One region of the Streptomyces sp. NPDC047869 genome, then DNA from elsewhere that is predicted to be linked to it. Evidence: riboswitches for the same ligand, from Rfam matches in the RefSeq annotation. Region 1 holds a riboswitch; each other region holds the start of a gene.

What was found. Region 1 has a riboswitch for cyclic di-AMP ahead of AB0924_RS18675 (C40 family peptidase). Riboswitches for the same ligand answer to the same signal wherever they lie in the genome.
Region 2: it holds a riboswitch for cyclic di-AMP, as region 1 does, so the genes downstream of both, AB0924_RS37860 (M23 family metallopeptidase) here and AB0924_RS18675 (C40 family peptidase) in region 1, are expected to answer to the same signal.
Region 3: it holds a riboswitch for cyclic di-AMP, as region 1 does, so the genes downstream of both, AB0924_RS20980 (transglycosylase SLT domain-containing protein) here and AB0924_RS18675 (C40 family peptidase) in region 1, are expected to answer to the same signal.

Annotation. Positions count from the first base shown of each region.
Region 1 is NZ_JBEYRK010000013.1:51,552-57,171, reverse strand. Features, by position in the region: gene bioB (biotin synthase BioB) at 1-278, opposite strand, end outside; gene AB0924_RS18695 (8-amino-7-oxononanoate synthase) at 426-1,553, shown strand; gene AB0924_RS18690 (DUF397 domain-containing protein) at 1,649-1,873, opposite strand; gene AB0924_RS18685 (helix-turn-helix transcriptional regulator) at 1,883-2,743, opposite strand; gene AB0924_RS18680 (ATP-binding protein) at 2,955-3,413, shown strand; gene AB0924_RS18675 (C40 family peptidase) at 3,606-4,079, opposite strand; cyclic di-AMP (ydaO/yuaA leader) riboswitch at 4,083-4,306, opposite strand; gene AB0924_RS18670 (hypothetical protein) at 4,648-4,956, opposite strand; gene AB0924_RS18665 (ATP-dependent Clp protease proteolytic subunit) at 4,964-5,602, opposite strand.
Region 2 is NZ_JBEYRK010000054.1:16,096-21,715, forward strand. Features, by position in the region: gene AB0924_RS37850 (PrsW family glutamic-type intramembrane protease) at 10-1,476, shown strand; gene AB0924_RS37855 (aldo/keto reductase) at 1,500-2,447, opposite strand; gene AB0924_RS37860 (M23 family metallopeptidase) at 2,591-3,637, opposite strand; cyclic di-AMP (ydaO/yuaA leader) riboswitch at 3,645-3,813, opposite strand; gene AB0924_RS37865 (PP2C family protein-serine/threonine phosphatase) at 3,976-5,226, opposite strand; tRNA gene AB0924_RS37870 (tRNA-Met) at 5,428-5,501, opposite strand; gene AB0924_RS37875 (dihydrofolate reductase family protein) at 5,567-5,620, opposite strand, start outside.
Region 3 is NZ_JBEYRK010000015.1:144,429-150,048, reverse strand. Features, by position in the region: gene AB0924_RS20990 (DUF2092 domain-containing protein) at 1-596, opposite strand, end outside; gene AB0924_RS20985 (polyprenyl synthetase family protein) at 842-1,852, opposite strand; cyclic di-AMP (ydaO/yuaA leader) riboswitch at 2,386-2,572, shown strand; gene AB0924_RS20980 (transglycosylase SLT domain-containing protein) at 2,576-3,061, shown strand; gene AB0924_RS20975 (Cof-type HAD-IIB family hydrolase) at 3,124-3,936, opposite strand; gene AB0924_RS20970 (FAD-dependent oxidoreductase) at 4,021-5,223, opposite strand; gene AB0924_RS20965 (ATP-grasp domain-containing protein) at 5,269-5,620, opposite strand, start outside.

The DNA of each region.
Region 1 (5,620 bases):
GCCTCGCCGGGCTTCAGCCAGGTGTACTTGAGGATGCCGGCGGTGGAGCCGAGCCGCTGGGAGCAGTAGGAGCAGTCCTCAGGGCACAGGCCGGACTTGAGGTTGACCAGATAGTTGAGTTTCACGCGCCGGCCGAACCAGTGCCGGCGCACCTTGCCGGCCGCGGCCACCACATCGAGCAGGTCGTCGTCGGAGGTGGCGAGCACGGCGAGAGCCTCGTCGCGGGTCGGCGACTCGCGCCGAAGCCCCTTGTCCACCAGCGTGTTCAGCAGGTCCATGAGGCACGATCCTGTCCTACGGGACCGCCTCGGGCCAAGGAGAGTTTGCACAACGGAGACGGTTCACCGTGTGGGTATTGCCACACCCTGGGTGGAGGGCCGTACGGCTAGTGTCTGTCCGCTACCTACAAAAGCCCCGGAGGACCCATGGCGTTCGGCTGGATCGACGAGCAGGCCGAGGCGCGCCGTCGCGCCGGACTCGTACGGACCCTGCGCCCGCGCCCGGCCGACTCGCCGCTGCTGGACCTGGCGAGCAACGACTACCTGGGTCTCGCCCACCATCCCGAGGTCGCCGAGGGAGCGGCCGGGGCCGCCCGGACCTGGGGCGGCGGGTCCACCGGTTCCCGGCTGGTCACCGGTACCACCGAGCTGCACACCGAGCTCGAGCGGGAACTGGCGGACTTCTGCGGCTTCGAGGCGGCCCTGGTCTTCTCCTCCGGCTACGCCGCCAACCTGGCCGCGGTCACCGCGCTCGGCCCGCACGGGTCCCTGATCGTGTCCGACGCGGGCAACCACGCCTCGCTCATCGACGGCTGCCGGCTCGCCCGGGGCAACACCCAGGTGGTCGGGCACGCCGACCCGGAGGCCGTGGGCAAGGCGCTGGGCACGCACCCGGGACCGGCGATCGCCGTCTCCGACACGGTGTTCTCCGTCGACGGCGACGCGGCACCGCTGGCCGCCCTGGCCGAGGCGTGCCGTGAGCACGGCGCGGGCCTGGTCCTGGACGACGCGCACGGGCTCGGGGTGCTGGGCGACGGCGGCCGGGGCGCCCCGTACGCCGCCGGGCTCGCGGGCGCCGCGGACGTGGTCGTCACGGCGACACTGTCGAAGTCGCTCGGCAGCCAGGGCGGTGTGGTGCTGGGGCCGGCCCGGGTCGTCGCCCACCTGGTCAACGCCGCCCGCACGTTCATCTTCGACACCGGTCTCGCCCCCGCGGCCGTGGGCGCCGCGCTCGCGGCGCTGAGGCTGCTGCGGCGCGAGCCGTCGCGGGCGGAACGGGCCCGCGCGGTCGCCGCCGAACTGCACGCACGGCTGACCGCCGCGGGTCTGGAGGCGGTACGACCGGACGCCGCGGTGGTCTCCGTGCGGGCTCCGTCCCCGGAGCAGGCCGTGCGCTGGGCGGCCGACTGCCGTACGGCAGGCCTGGCCGTGGGCTGCTTCCGTCCTCCTTCCGTGCCCGACGGCATCTCGCGGCTGCGGCTGACCGCCCGTGCGGACCTCTCCGGGGCCGAGATCGAACGCGCTGTACGTGTGATTCGCGAGGCGCGACCATGAGTCGGCGTGACACGGCCGCACGTCTGGCGAAAGTGATCGGATCTGATCAGTAGGGGTCGGCCCGCCGGCCGGTGGTCAGGTCGGGTTCGACCCGGTCACCGGAGCGTTGCCACGAAGCCCGCCCAGCTCCCGGGGGAGAAGAGCAGCGCGGGTCCGGCCGGAGCCTTGGAGTCGCGCACGGCGAGCAGTCCGGCCCACGGGCCGGAGTGCGGCCGGGCCGTCTCCACGCAGTTGTTCGCTCCGGTGCTGTAGCTGCTGCGCAGCCACCGCACGTCGTGCAGATCGGTACTGGCTGGGACGTTCCGAGGCAGTGCTGTCATGGTGCCTCCTTACGCGCCGTCACCTATCCCGGCGATGTAGTCCAACGATTCCTCGGGTGAAAGGGCGTGGAACTGAAGGGTGTCGAAGGCCTCGGCGTAGGCCATGAGGTCTTCTTTCCGTTCCAGGTAGAGGCTACTCGTCAACTGGTCGAGAACAACCACGTCCAGATCAGAAGTGCGCGGAAATGAGAAGATAACGAAAGGCCCGGTGAGGCCGACATGCGCCCCCGCCGCGAACGGCAGTACCTGGAGCCGCACTTGGGGCAGCCGGGCGGCCTCCATCAGCCGTTCCAGTTGCCGCGCCATCACCTCGGGGCCGCCGACCTCCCGCCTGAGCACCGCCTCGTCCAGTACCGCGGTCAGCTCCAGCGGCGGCTCGGACCGGAGCACGTCCTGCCTCGCCAGCCGCACCTCCACCAGGGCGTCCAGCCGCTCCTCGTCCACTCCCTCCACCGCTGCCCGGGTCACCGCGCGAGCGTATTCCGGCGTCTGCAGAAGGCCGGGAACCACCGTGGTCTCCAGGGTGCGCATCCCGCTCGCCTGCGACTCCAGACTGATGAAGTCGCGGTAGGTGGGCGGCAGGACGCCCCGGTACGCGTGCCACCAGCGGTTGCGGCCGCCCGCGTCCCCCGAGCCCGTCAACATCAGGAGCATGTCGCGCAGTTGCCGGTCCCGGACGTCGTAGGCGTCGAGGAGTAACCGCACGTCCGCCGGCCTCACCCCACTGGCGCCGGTCTCGATGCGGCTCACCTTCGACTGGTGCCAGCCCACCAGAAGGGCCGCCTCGCCACTGGTGAGCCCGGCCCCGGTGCGCAGCGCACGCAGTTCGGCGCCCAGCTTGCGGCGCCGCACCGCGGGACCGTTCTGCATGGGAACTCCTTACTCCTTCCGGGCCGCCCGGATACGGTCTCGCGTCGCAGAGTTCACCGCTTCGGGCGACAGATATATGCATATCTTGGTGGATCGCTCCCCTGACCGGCCCGGTGATGGCAGTCTGGCGAAGAAGCACCAGTCCGGGACCGTACTCGAACCATCCGCTCCTCGTCGGACTGCGGTCCCGTGGGAAAGGGACGACGTCGCCATGGCAGACCACCTGGAAGCATCCGTCACTCTGCCGAGCGATCCCGCCTCGGTCTCCGCGGCCCGTTCCTACGTGGTGGGCACCCTCGCGGAGTGGGGCCTGCCGTCGGACACCGACGTGGCCGACACCGTGCGACTCATCGTCTCCGAACTCGCCACCAACGCCGTGCAGCACACCTTCGGTCAGTCACCCACCTTCACGGTCGACATCGCGCTGGACCGTGACGAACACCTGCGCATCGGCGTCACGGACAGCCATCCGCGCTTTCCGAAGAGACTGCCCGCCGCCGTCCAGCAGGACAACGGGCGCGGCATGGTCATCATCCGCTGGCTCACCGCCGAGTGCGGCGGCAGACTCCGCGTCCGCCCCACCCGCGAGGGCGGCAAGACGGTGTCGATCGAACTGCCGTGGACCCCCCAGGGGGAGCAGCTCACGGCGGCCGGGCAGCAGGAACCCTAGAAGAGGAACTGCGGAAGCCGGGGGACCACGGCCCGGCGCGCGGCCCTGCGGCCGCCCCGGCGGCTCGCCACGGAGCCGGACGCGGCCGCGCCGCCCCGGGGCCGCCCGCGTGCTTCAGGCGGGCACCGGGACGGCGCCGACGGTCAGGGGGAGCGGCCCTGCTGCTGGAGCCGCTCCAGGGGCGGGGCGGGGTCAGCTGACCCGGCCGTACCAGACGCTCCGTGTCCAGATCTTCTCGAGCCGCACCACGGCCCCGGTCTTCGGGGCGTGCCAGATCTTGCCCTTCCCGGCGTAGATGCCGACGTGGTAAACGCTGGATCCAGAGTGGAAGAAGACCAGGTCACCGGCCCTGCGGTGGCCGGCGGAAATATGCCGGGTCCGGTTGTACTGCTGGGCTGCCGTACGCGGCAGCTTCTTGCCCGCCTTCTTGAACGAGTAGAGCGTCAGACCCGAGCAGTCGAATCGGCGCGGACCGGTTGCCCCGTACTGGTAAGGGGAGCCCTTCTTGGAGGCGGCGATGTGCAGAGCCTTCGTCGCCAGCGTGGCGGCCGAGGCCTCGCCGGCCAGGCCGGGCACGGCGATGGAGCCGCCCACCGCTGCAAGCGTAAGAGCCGAGGCCGTACCGGCCCGGGCCATCATCGACGGGACACGATTCAGCGCAGTCATGCGCAACCCTTCGTCAGCCGCCTGTGAAGGATGACCTGTCGGATTCGGGCTGGCGAAGTGGCCCGGCCGCGTTGCCGCGGCTTCACCCCAAGGGCTGCTCGGCACGACCGTCCGTCTGCGACGAACGTCCGTCCCGGCGACCCGTCTTGCCTGGGTCCTCCACTCCTGCCGATCCACTCCTGTCGACCGGTCATCCGGGCGGCGGCAGGACTCGGCGTCCGCACGGATCGCCCCGCCGCGGTGGCGGGGGCTTGTCGTCAGACAGGGATCTTCACTCACAGGTGTCCGAAAATCCCAACGGAACCGGGGATTTGTGGCGTTACTCACCACTCACCCGTTCGGGTGGACACTGCTCTGTTCGAGTTGCCGTCAACTCCCGGACGTAGCCCCGGACCTGGGAAGAAGCACCTCCGCGCACGTCCTTGATCCGCCGATCGCGCAAGTCGGAGGGTCAGAAAAACAGCCTGGAGATACTCCGGCCGGGGGTACGTCGTTCGGGCCGTTTCAACTCCACGCCGGGCGGACCGTCGACGATCGGGTCCACCCGGCGCGGGAACCGGCGTCCGGGTCAGCCCACGCAATCGGGCGGGAGCACGACGCGCGCGGTACGGCGCTCACCGTCGAGCACCCGCAGCGCCCGTGCCAGCGTGTCCCCGTGCAGCTCCGCCTCGCCCCGCCGGTGCATCAGGGCGAGCGCGTCGCGCAGCTCGGCCGCCTTGCGCACCAGGGCCTGCGCCGCGCGCAGCCCGCTGTAGGTGTCTCCCGGCCGCGCCGGGTTGATCCGGCCGAGCAGGTCGACCGCCTCCAGGTAACGGTCGATCAGCTCGCCCTCGGCCCTGGTCAGCGCGGGCAGCGGCGGAAGCTCCGGCGGCAGCATCGGCGGGTCACTCCGCCCGCTCGGCGCCGGGGGCGGTCTTGCGGCTCGGGACGACACCGTCCACCAGTCCGTACGCCAGCGCGCCCCGCGCGTCCAGCACCAGATCCCGCTCCAGGTCCTGGCCGACCTGCTCCGGCGTGCGCCCGGTGTGCCGGACCAGCATCTCCTCCATCAGCGCCCGCATCCGGGTCAGCTCCCCGGCCTGGATGAGGAGGTCGCTCGGCTGTCCCTGGGCCGGTTCGGGCAGCGCGGGCTGCTCGAGCACCACGCGCGCGCCCGGCAGGATGAAGCGCTTGCCCGGGGCGCCGGCCGCGAGCAGGACCGCGGCGGCGGAGGCGGCCTGGCCCAGGCAGTAGGTCTCCACGTCGCAGCGGACGTAGCGCATCGTGTCGTAGACGGCGGTCATGGCGCCGAACGAGCCGCCCGGGCAGTTGAGGTACAGCGTGATGTCCCGGTCCGGCGCGGTGTGTTCGAGTTGCATGAACTGGCTGATCACATCGGTCGCCGCGGCGTCGTCGAGAGCTGACCCGAGGAAGACGACCCGGTTCTCGAACAGCTTCGAGTAGGGATCGAGCGTGCGGTCCCGGCCCGTGTCCGTGCGCTCGGTGAACTCGGGCAGGACGTGGCGGGCGGACGGTCGTGCCATGGACGTACCCCTCCTCGC
Region 2 (5,620 bases), on a different contig from region 1:
GTCGATGCCGTGGCCATCAGTCCTCCGTACCCGAGCTACTCCCCCGGCCCCGGAAGCGGAACGCACCCGCACTGGTGGCAGCGCCGGTGGGTGCGCTACGGGGCGCTGATCACGCTGCTGGCGCTGTCCGGCCTGGTCATCCTGGCGCTGGTGCGCCGGCAGACCGGCACCACGGGCTTCCTGGTCGGTCTCGGGCTCGCCGTGCTGCCCGTGCCCTGGCTCCTCGCCGCCTTCCGCTGGCTGGACCGGGTCGAGCCCGGCCCCTCGCGGAACCTGGTCTTCGCGTTCGCCTGGGGCGCCTGCGCGGCGGCGCTGATAGCCATCGTCGCCAACAGTTTCGCGACGAAGTGGATAGCCACCTCGACCGCCGATCCCGCCGGTGCCGACACCCTGGGCGCCACCCTGATAGCGCCGGTCGTGGAGGAGTCGGCGAAGGCCGCGGCCGTGCTGCTGGTCTTCCTCTTCCGCAGACGGGACTTCACCGGGATCGTCGACGGCGTGGTGATAGCCGGGGTCACCGCCACCGGCTTCGCGTTCACCGAGAACATCCTCTACCTGGGAACGGCATTCGGGACCGACCAGCTCAGCGGCGGCCACGGCATCGCCTCCGTCACCGCCGCCACCTTCTTCGTGCGCGTCGTGATGTCCCCGTTCGCGCATCCCCTGTTCACCGTGCTCACCGGCATCGGCTTCGGCGTCGCGGCGCTCTCGACCGAACGGCAGCCCGCCCGGCGCGTGCTGGTCCCGCTCGGCGGACTGCTGCTGGCGATGAGCATGCACGCCCTGTGGAACGGCTCCGCCACCTTCGGCCAGTTCGGGTTCCTCGCCGTCTACGCCGCCTTCATGGTGCCCGCGTTCGGGCTGCTGACCTGGCTGGCGGTCTGGACCCGGCAGCGGGAGCTGCGGACCGTGCGGGAGGAACTGCCGGCGTATGTGTTCGCGGGGTGGCTCGGGCCGGCCGAGCCGTTTGTCCTCGGGTCGATGCGGGCGCGCCGCGCCGCCCGGGACCACGCCCGCCGCCACTTCGGCGGGCGGCCCGCCGCGCGGGCGGTCGCGCAGTACGAGGCGTACGCCACCTCGCTGGCCTTCCTGCGGCACCGGGGGCGGCGGGGACGGGCCGGCGCCGATTCCGCCGCGCGGGAGCAGGAGCTGCTCGCCGAGCTGTGGCGGCGCCGGGAGGTGGCCCGGCCGGCGCTGGAGCACGCGGCCAGGACCGTGGCCCCGATGCCGGCGACCTCGGCGTACTGGGGGCGGTACGGGTATCCGGCCATGCCCGCCGGGCATCCGGGGGCGTACGGGCACCCGGCGGCATACGGGCACCCGGCGGTGCCCTACGGGTATCCGGCGGCGCCGTACGGCAACCAGACGGTGCCGTACGGGAACCAGGCGGCGCCGTACGGAAACCAGGCGGCGCCGTACGGAAACCCGCCCGGGCCGCCGGCCCGGTACCCCGGGTGCCACCCGTACCGGCCCTAGCCGGCACTGGCCGCCGGCCGGGGTCAGGCGGAGGCCTGGTTCAGGCGGTCCACCTCGTCCTGGGTGAGCCGCAGCTCCGCCACGCCCAGCAGCGCCGGGAGCTGTTCCACCGTGCGGGCCGAGGCGATGGGGGCCGTGACCGTCGGCTGGGCGGCCAGCCAGGCGAGGGCGACCGTGGCGACGGGGGCGTCGTGGGCGCCGGCGATCTCGTCCAGGGCCGTGAGCACCCGCTGACCGCGCTCGGAGTCCAGATGCTTGGCGGCCGAGCCGGCGCGGGCGCTGTCGACCGTCGTGCCGGGGCGGTACTTGCCGGTCAGGAAGCCGGAGGCGAGGGCGAAGTACGGGACCGCCGCGAGGCCCTCACGGGCGGCGAGGTCCTGCAGCGGACCCTCGTAGGTGTCGCGGGAGACCAGGTTGTAGTGGGGCTGGAGGGCCACGTACCGGGCCAGGCCCTCGCGGTCGGAGAAGTCGAGGGAGGCCCGCAGCCGCTCGGGGCTGATGTTGGAGGCGGCGATCTGCCGGACCTTGCCCGCCTTCACCAGCTCGTCCAGGGCCCCGACGATCTCCTCCACCGGCACCTCGGGCTTGTCGAAGTGCGTGTAGTAGAGGTCGATGTAGTCGGTGTCCAGGCGGCGCAGGGAGGCGTCGGCGGCGGCCTTGATGTTGGCCGCGGTGAGGCCCTGGTACTCCGGGTGCTGGCTGACCTTGGTCGCGACGACGACGTCGGAGCGGTTGCCGCGGGCCTTGAGCCACTTGCCGATGATCGTCTCCGACTCGCCGCCCTCGTTGCCCTCGATCCACGCCGAGTAGGAGTCGGCGGTGTCGACGAAGTTGCCGCCGGCCCCCGTGTAGGCGTCGAGGACGGCGAAGGAGGTCTCCTCGTCGGCGGTCCAGCCGAAGACGTTGCCGCCGAGGGCGAGCGGGAAGACCTCGAGGTCGGAGGAGCCGAGTTTGCGCAGAGAAGCAGTCATGTCCGGTTACAACGATCACCCCGGTACCGCCCATTCCGGGACCGTGCGAACGGTGTGTGAACACGGCCGCAGCCCTGACGCCGGGGCGTCAGGGCTGCCGGATCGAGATGCCGGGGGCCGGGGTCAGGAGGCCCGGGCCGGGCTCAGGGGTTGAGGCCCTTGCCGTGCAGCCACGCCATCGGGTCGATGCCGGTGGCCGCGCCGCCGGGGTGGACCTCCAGGTGCAGGTGCGGGCCGGTGACGTTGCCGGTGGCGCCGACACGTCCGATGACGTCGCCGGTGCTGACCTTCTGGCCGGCGGAGACGCTGATCGAGGACTGGTGGCAGAACCAGAGCTCGGTGCCGTCGTCGAGGGTGAGGACGGTGCGGTAGCCGTAGGCGCCGGCCCAGCCCGCCTCGGTGACGGTGCCGCTGTGGATGGCCTTGATCAGCGTGCCGGTGGGCGCGGCGAAGTCGAGGCCGGTGTGGTAGCCGGAGGACCACATCGAACCGGCCTGGCCGAAGGTCGAGGTGATCGTGTACGAGGACGTCGGCAGCGTGTACTGCTTGGCCAGCTCGGCCAGCCGCTCCGCCTCGGCCTTCTTCGCGGCGGCGGCCTCGGCCTCCTTCTTGGCCTCGGCGGCCTTGGCCTCGGCCTCGGCCTTGGCCTCCTTCTGCGCCTTGGCGGCCGCGTCGGCGGCCTTCTGCCCGGCGGCGGCGGCCGCTGCCGCGGTGGCCGTGGAGTCGGCCTTGCTCTGCTGCTGCTCGGCCTGCGTCATGATCCGGTTGCGCAGGGTCTCCCCCGCGTCGGAGGCGTCCTGCTCACTGTCGGCGGCGGTGGTGCCGACCGAGCTGAGTGAGGCCGTGGTGGCCTTGGACGCCTCGGAGTGGTCGTCGTCGAACAGGGAGCCGACGGAGGGCAGGTCGGGCATCGAGATGGACACCGGCGGCTTGCCGGTGTGGGCACTGGCCATGCCGCCCGCGCCGACTGCCGCTATGACGCCGACGCCGAGGACGGTGGAGCTGCGGGCGAGCCCGCCGCGCTGCTTGGCGACGCGGTGCCGGCCGCGTACGGGACGGATGGACTCCTCGGTGGGGTTCCATTCCTCCCAGGGACCCTCTTCGGCGCTGTAGCCGCCGTAGCCGAATGTTTCGGTGTCACGCTGGCTGGGCACGTAGGGGGCTTCGGGGGCAGGCCGGTTGGACGCCACGCGGGCGTACTCCTTTCCTTCCTCCGCCTACCGGGTTAGCTGACGGGTTCGGAGCAGGAAGGTCTCCTACGCGCGTATACGTACCGAGAACCCGATCGGTTCACGGTGGCATCCGCGTGATTCACCCCAAGGTGGTGGTTCCCCGGTTCCCTTGCGGGATTCGGCGCGTGCGCACGGAGCCGCCTCTTGTGACGGCTGGGACGACCGCGCTGCGTTATCGAACGTTAATAGACCCACCTGTGAGATTCCAAGCCGTTCGGCTTGATCATTAATGTTCCCGAGGGTGGACGTACGCCGCACGGCCGTGAAAAAGGGGCGAGTTGACCCGCATTCAGGAGTCACGGAGTTTTTGATGGTGACTCAGCAGTGAAGCGGAGGGCTGCCGTCCGATCACTGTTGGTCACATCCGCCCCGGGCCGGCGTACGGCCAGCAGCGCCATGTCGTCCGCCATGCCGCCCCCGGAGTGCCGCCTGACCTCCGCGGCGAGCCGGATGAGCAGAGTGGGCGGGTCGGGGAAGCGGCGCCCGGCGAGCCGGCGCACCGGATCGTAGAACCGGCCGTGGGCGTCACGGGCCTCGGTGAGGCCGTCGGTGTACAGCAGCAGGGTGGAACCGGCCGGGAAGCGGTACTCGGCCGCGCGGTCGGGCCACCGGCCGAGGTCGCCCATGCCGAGCGGCAGCGCGGGGTCGTCAGCGGTCAGGGCGCGCAGCGTGCCGTCGGCGTGCAGCAGCAGGGGCGGCGGATGACCGCGGTTGACGACCCGCACCACCCCTTCCCCGTGGGGCAGTTCGGCGAGGACGACGGTGGTGAAGCCCTCCAGTGCGTCGACCCCGCGCCGGGTGCCCTCGCGGGCCAGCGCCCGCTCCAGCCGCCCGGCGACCGCCTCCAGCGTGGCCTCGTGCTCGGCGGCCTCCCGGAACGCCCCGATCACCACGGCGACGGCGGCGACCGCGCCCATCCCCTTGCCGCGCACGTCCCCGACGACCAGCCGTACGCCGTGCGGGCCGTCCTGCACCGCGTACAGGTCGCCGCCGATGAACGCGCCCTCCTGCGCCGCCTCGTACCGGGCCGCGATGTCGAGGCCGGCGATGCGGGGAGCGGGCTCGGGCAGCACGGCCCGCTGGGCGGCCTCGGCGATCTCCCGGACGGAGGCGAGCCGCCGGTCGCCGAGGCGTACGACCCGGTTGATGACGACGGCCAGCAGGGCGACCGTGGCCACGGTGACGATCTGGGTGACGGTGTTGACGTCCAGGCCCGGGCCGAAGTGGGCGTGCACCACATAGGTGGCGGCCAGGGCGGCCAGCCCGGTGAGGAGCGTGGTGCGCAGCGAGGCCAGGGGCGCGGCGACCAGCGGAGCGGCGGTGAAGAAGGGCACGGCGGTGAAGTCGCGCGGGGTGAGCAGGTCGTACAGCAGCCCGCCCGCGATGAGCAGGAGGGAGAGGGCGTGGGGCAGGGTGCGCGCGACGCGGCGGCGGCCCCGTTCCGGCGGCAGGGGCACGGGGCCGGGGCCCGGGTCCGGGACGGGTCCGCCGGGGAACCTGTCGCCCGCCCTGGGGTACGGGCTCTCCTCCACCTCACCAGGGCGCACTGCTGGTCTCCCGTGTCCTCGACGTACGACCAGCGTGGCGGGGGCGCGGGAGGCGGGCGACTGCTGTGGCCCGAGCGGATGACCTGCTGTGACGTACGCCACTCGCCTTGTGGGCGCGGCTCCCTCGGTATCCGGCGGGAGCCGGGCGGGAAACACTCAGGGCCGGAATCCATGTACTGGATTCCGGCCCTGAGTCTTCAGTAGCGGGGACAGGATTTGAACCTGCGACCTCTGGGTTATGAGCCCAGCGAGCTACCGAGCTGCTCCACCCCGCGTCGTTGTGTCTCAAGCATACGCCATCCGCGGAGTGCTCGGCACACACGTTTCCGCGCGGTGCCGCTCAGGGCAGCAGATGGGCGTTCGGCGCCTTGGCGGGGCCCTCGTACTCGGGGAG
Region 3 (5,620 bases), on a different contig from region 1:
GCCTTCAGGGCCTCGTCGGCGAAGCCCTTCGGCGTGGCCGGCGGCTGCTCCGCCCGGTGCTCCCCGCCGGAGCCGGCGGTGGCGGAGTGGTGGACCTCGTTGCTCTTGCTGTCGTAGCCCCAGACGTCCTTGCCGTCGTGGATGAGGCTGTACTCGGAGCCGCTCTCCAGCAGCGACAGCTTCTGCCGGTCCGGGCCGTCGGTGGCCACGCGCAGCGTGTGCGTGCCGGAGACCAGCTCGGTGAGCTTGGACCGCGGGTCCGCGGCGGAGCCGTCGCCGTCACCGCGGGCCGCGCCGGACACCAGTCCGCTCTCCAGGCCGCCGAGGTCCGGCAGGCCGAGGTCGGTGCTGACCTTCACCGTGCCGGACAGCTGCTGCACGTCCGACTTGGCGATCTTGTCGATGAGCTGCTGTGCGGTGATCTTCGGCAGATCGGGGTCACCGGAGTCGGCGAGCGCCGGGACCAGCCCGATCGTGGCCGCCGCGACCCCCACCACCGCGACCGGGACCACGTACCGGGCGGCCTTGCGGCGTCCGGTGGGCAGGTCCTCGTCACGCGCGGCGCCCGTTGCGTCGTCGGATTCGTACGGTGCCATCTGTGCCTTACCTCCGTCGTCGGCGGCGGCTGTCCCCACACTGGTCCACCTGAGCCGCCATTCTCACCCGAATCGGTGAGGAGTGGTGATTTCCGTGGTTTCCATATGACCAAATCGGCCGTGAGGAAGCGTCAGACCACGGCACCAACTCCGTGTACGCCTGCGGTATGACACCCGAGGGCGGTCTCTCCCCCGACCCGTAGGGGTCGCGCGGGAGACACCGCCCTCGGTCGCCGACAGGGGGCTCAGCCGGCCCGGTGCACCACCGCGTCGCACAGTTCGAGCAGCGCCGCCTTGGAGTCGCACTCCGGCAGCGGGGCCAGCGCGGCGCGCGCCTCCTCGGCGTAGCGGACGGTGTCGCGGCGGGCCTGCTCCAGCGCGGGGTGCGCGCGGAGCGCGGTCAGCGCCTCGTCGAGCCGGGCGTCGTCGCCGAGGTCGGAGTCGAGCAGCTCGCACAGCGCGATGTCCTCGGGCAGCCCCAGCCGGGCCGCGCGCTCGCGCAGCCGGAGCACGGGCAGCGTCGGGATACCCTCGCGCAGGTCGGTCCCCGGGGTCTTGCCGGACTCGTGCGAGTCGGAGGCGATGTCCAGGACGTCGTCGGCGAGCTGGAAGGCGACTCCGAGCCGTTCGCCGTACTGGGTGAGCACGTCGACGACCGTCTCGTCGGCGCCGGACATCATCGCGCCGAACCGGCAGGAGACCGCCACCAGGGAGCCGGTCTTGCCGCCCAGCACGTCCAGGTAGTGCTCGACCGGGTCGCGGCCGTCCGAGGGGCCCGCGGTCTCCAGGATCTGGCCGGTGACCAGCCGCTCGAACGCGAGGGCCTGGACCCGGACCGCCTCGGGACCGAGGTCGGCGAGGATCTGGGAGGCGCGGGCGAAGAGGAAGTCGCCGGTGAGGACCGCGACGGAGTTTCCCCAGCGCGTGTTGGCGCTGTCCACCCCGCGCCGCACGGACGCCTCGTCCATGACGTCGTCGTGGTACAGCGTGGCCAGGTGGGTCAGCTCCACGACCACGGCCGACGGCACGATGCCGGGCGCGTACGGGTCCCCGAACTGCGCCGCGAGCATCACGAGGAGCGGCCGGAACCGCTTCCCGCCGGCCCGGACGAGGTGCTGCGCGGCCTCCGTGATGAACGGGACCTCGCTCTTGGTGGCCTCGAGCAAGCCTTCCTCGACAGCCGTCAATCCGGCCTGGACATCGGCTTCCAGAGCCTGGTCCCGCACGCTCAGCCCGAACGGCCCGACGACGGTCACGAGGGGTCTCCTGTCTGCTGGTGTCTGCTGGCGATTACACGGTTTGTCGATAGGTCGCTGCCCTCACTCAAGTCAGCGTATCCGGTCCTGTTTCGATCACCGAGGGCGCCCACCGGTCCGGCACGGACGGCATCGGACCACGATCGGCGCACTGCCGACCACCCGATAATACGGACATTAAGCGCCTTAATGCACCTTTTACGACGCGCAGCAAATCAGCCACGGGGTATCCGGCGGGGCCCTCACCCTCCGGTTCACCCTCACCGCCAAATCCCCCATGTCTGATTTGGAATACTTTGCTATTTCGTGAATTGGGTCACGCGCCCCCGTCCGGCCGCCCGACCCGGCCACCACCCGTTCTCCCTTGCGTCATCGGCCAGTTGAACATTGGCAGCCGCAAAGGATCAAGTACCCAAATCGGAACAGAACAAGGTCAACTTGGCTTTTACGTGAATCCGACACTTGTTCCGGACATGTGCTCTCGCATACGTTCCGGCCAGTCGAGCGGAACGCCGAATCCTGCCGCCGCCCGACACCACCCATCGACGAACTCATTCGTACGGCAGGAGCGGGGGACCCAGGTAAGTTCGCCGGACCGGACGACGCGTGTCGTCACCGGAACGGCAAGGGGTTAAGTCGTGCCGCCTCGGGGGCGGCACGGCCGGGCACCTCCCCGCCCGAACCCGACAGCTCACCTCGCAGGCGACGGAGAGGAACTTCCCCATGCCTGCTGCCGCCCAGCCCCGCCGCGTCCGCACCAGCCGCCTCGTCCGCAGGCTCGCCGTCCTCGGCACCGGCGCCGCCGTGCTCGCCCTTCCGGTCGCCGGTGCGACCAGCGCCTCCGCGGCCGACTCCGCCGGCTCGACCGGGACCACCCTCGCCGGGTACCCGAACAACCTCGACGGCTGGATCCGCGAGTCCCTCGCGATCATGGCGGAGAAGCACATCCCGGGCACCTACAACGGCATTCACCGCAACATCATCCGCGAGTCCTCGGGCAACCCGCGCGCCATCAACCTGTGGGACTCCAACGCCGCCAAGGGCATCCCGTCCAAGGGCCTGCTCCAGGTGATCGACCCGACCTTCAACACCTACCACGTGGCCGGAACGGCGTTCGACCCCTACGACCCGGTCGCGAACATCACGGCCGCCTGCAACTACGCGGCCGCCCGCTACGGGTCGATCGACAACGTCAACGGCGCCTACTGACCGGCACCCGTGGGGGGCGCCACCTGACCGGCGCCCCCCACGGGCCGCTGTTCGCGTCCCGGTCAGCCGGCCGTGAACAGTCCTTCGAGGACGACGGCGACGCCGTCGTCCTCGTTCGACGTCGTGACCTCGTCCGCGACCGCCTTGAGTTCGGGGTGGGCATTGGCCATGGCGACACCGCGGCCCGCCCAGTCGAACATGGGGATGTCATTGGGCATGTCGCCGAAGGCCAGGGCCTGTTCGGCGGTGATCCCCAGATGGCCGGCGGCGAGCGCGAGCCCGGTCGCCTTGGTGACCCCGCACGGCTGGAGTTCCACCGTGCCCGGCCCCGACATGGTGACCGTGGCCAGCGAGCCCACCGCCGCGCGCGCGGTCGCCGCCAACTCGTCGTCCGACAGCGTGTGATGGCGCAGCAGCACCTTGCTGATGGGCTCGCGCCACAGGTCGTCCCGCCGGCCGACCCGCACGGCGGGCAGCGTCGGGTGGGGCATCAGATACCCGGGCTCGATCAGCGTGAGCCCGTCCACGCCGTCCTGGTCGACGGCCGCGAAGACCTGCCCCACCTCGGCCTCGATCTTGCCGAGCGCCGTCTCCGCCAGTTCCCGGTCCAGCCGCACCGACCACAGCAGGCGGCCGGTGCCGGCGTCGTAGACCTGCGCCCCCTGCCCGCACACCGCGAGCCCCGTGCAGCCGAGGGCGGCCAGGAGCGGCCGCACGCGGGGGGCCGGCCGGCCCGTCACCACCAGGTGCCGGGCACCGGCCCTCCTCACCCGCTCCAGCGCGGCGAGTGACCGGTCGGAGACGGTGTCGTCGCCGCGCAGCAGCGTCCCGTCCAGGTCGGTGGCGATCAGTGCGTACGGGGGAGGTGCGGCCATGATCAGAGAATACGGACCGCACGCCCAGCCGACTCACCCGGTTCTCGCCGGACTTGAGGTCCGGCCGTGAGCCTCTTCCCGGTCTCAGCCGTGGGCCGCGGCCAGGTGCTTCACCAGACGCGGTGAGGCGAACTCCGTGCCGCACACGAAGCGCATCACCGGGCCGTAGGAGGACGCCGCGGGAAGTCCGGTGAAGTACAGGCCGGGGACGGAGGAGACGTAGCCGGCGCCGAGCCTCGGGGCGCCCCGGCTCACCACCAGGCGGGTGCGCAGTCCGTGCCCGAGGAAGTCCATCGCGGCGATGTCCACGCGGTAGCCGGTGGCCGCCACGACGTGATCGGCGGCCAGCCGCTCGACGCGGCCGCCGTGGGTGCGGACGGTGAGCACCGGGCTGCCGTCCGGGGCCTCGGCGCCCAGCACCCGGTCGACCTCATGGACCTGGACCTTGCCCACGAAGCGCTCGCTCAGCCACCAGGCGCCGAGCGGGCCGAGGACCCTGCGGACCAGGTGGTGACGGGTCCGGGCGGGCAGGAAGCGGTACGGCTGGGCGTAGCGGCTGAGTGCCCACAGCGACCAGGCGCGGCCGAACGGCGACTCGGGGCGCAGCCTCGGCTGGCGCCAGGGCGGGGCACCGAACGCGACCCGGCCCCGGCCGCGCGAGACGACGCGCACCCGTGCGCCGGCCTCGGCCGCGAGGGCCGCGGTCTCCAGGGCGGACTGGCCGGCACCGATGACGATCAGCTCCTGGCCGGCGAAACGGCCGAGGTCGTGGTGCTGGGAGCTGTGGGAGACCGGGGAGGCGGGCGCGGGCCCGTCGCCGGCCGCTCCGGCCAGCTCCGGCGGGAGGTGGGCCAGGCCGGACAGGCCGGTGGCCACCACGACCGCGCGGGCGGTGAACAACTCCCCCGAGTCCAGTTTCAGTTCGAAGGCGCCGTGCTCGCCGCGCTCCGCGGAGACCACCCGGACCCGCTCAAGGCCGGGGACGAGCCGCTGCTGGAACCACTCGCCGTAGGCGATGAAGGTCTCCACCGGGATGATGTCCTCGTCGGTGACCAGCCGGCGCACGCCGGCCGCGTCGCAGTAGTCGGCGAGGGTGTGGCCGGGTTGCGGGCAGTCGAGGCTGGAGGCGGCCGGGGTCGACTTGAGGAGCATGCCCTCGGGCATGTGGTCGCGCCAGCTCACCATGGGGTCGCCGAACACGCGGACGGGGATGCCGCGCGCCCGCAGATGGGCGGCGGTGGACAGGCCGAACGGCCCGGCCCCGATGACTGCAACCGGTCGGATCACGAAGTCCCTCCCCAGGACGCGGTACGCCACCTTCGTGGCCTTTGCCTACTTCGTGGTGTGCGGGGTGCCGGCGCCGCGGCGGCTGGTCCGCCACAGCTGATGGAGGTGCTTCGCGCCCGGGCGCACGAAGCGGGCGAGCATCGTGAGGAACGGCAGCGGATCGTCACCCGCGAACCAGGCCAGCTCGGTCCCGCTCGCCCTGGCCGGCGCGTGCGGCGTCGTGTAGCCGCTGCGGCGGTAGGCGAGCAGGGCGGGCAGGTCGATGTTCTCCACGACGTAGCGGCGGCCGGCACGCTGTTCCCCCTCCGGAACGGGGCGGCCGGTCAGGTTCAGGTGCATGGCGCGTACGACGTCGACGCCCGAATCGCTCTCGAAGAGCCGGAACTGGGCGCCCATA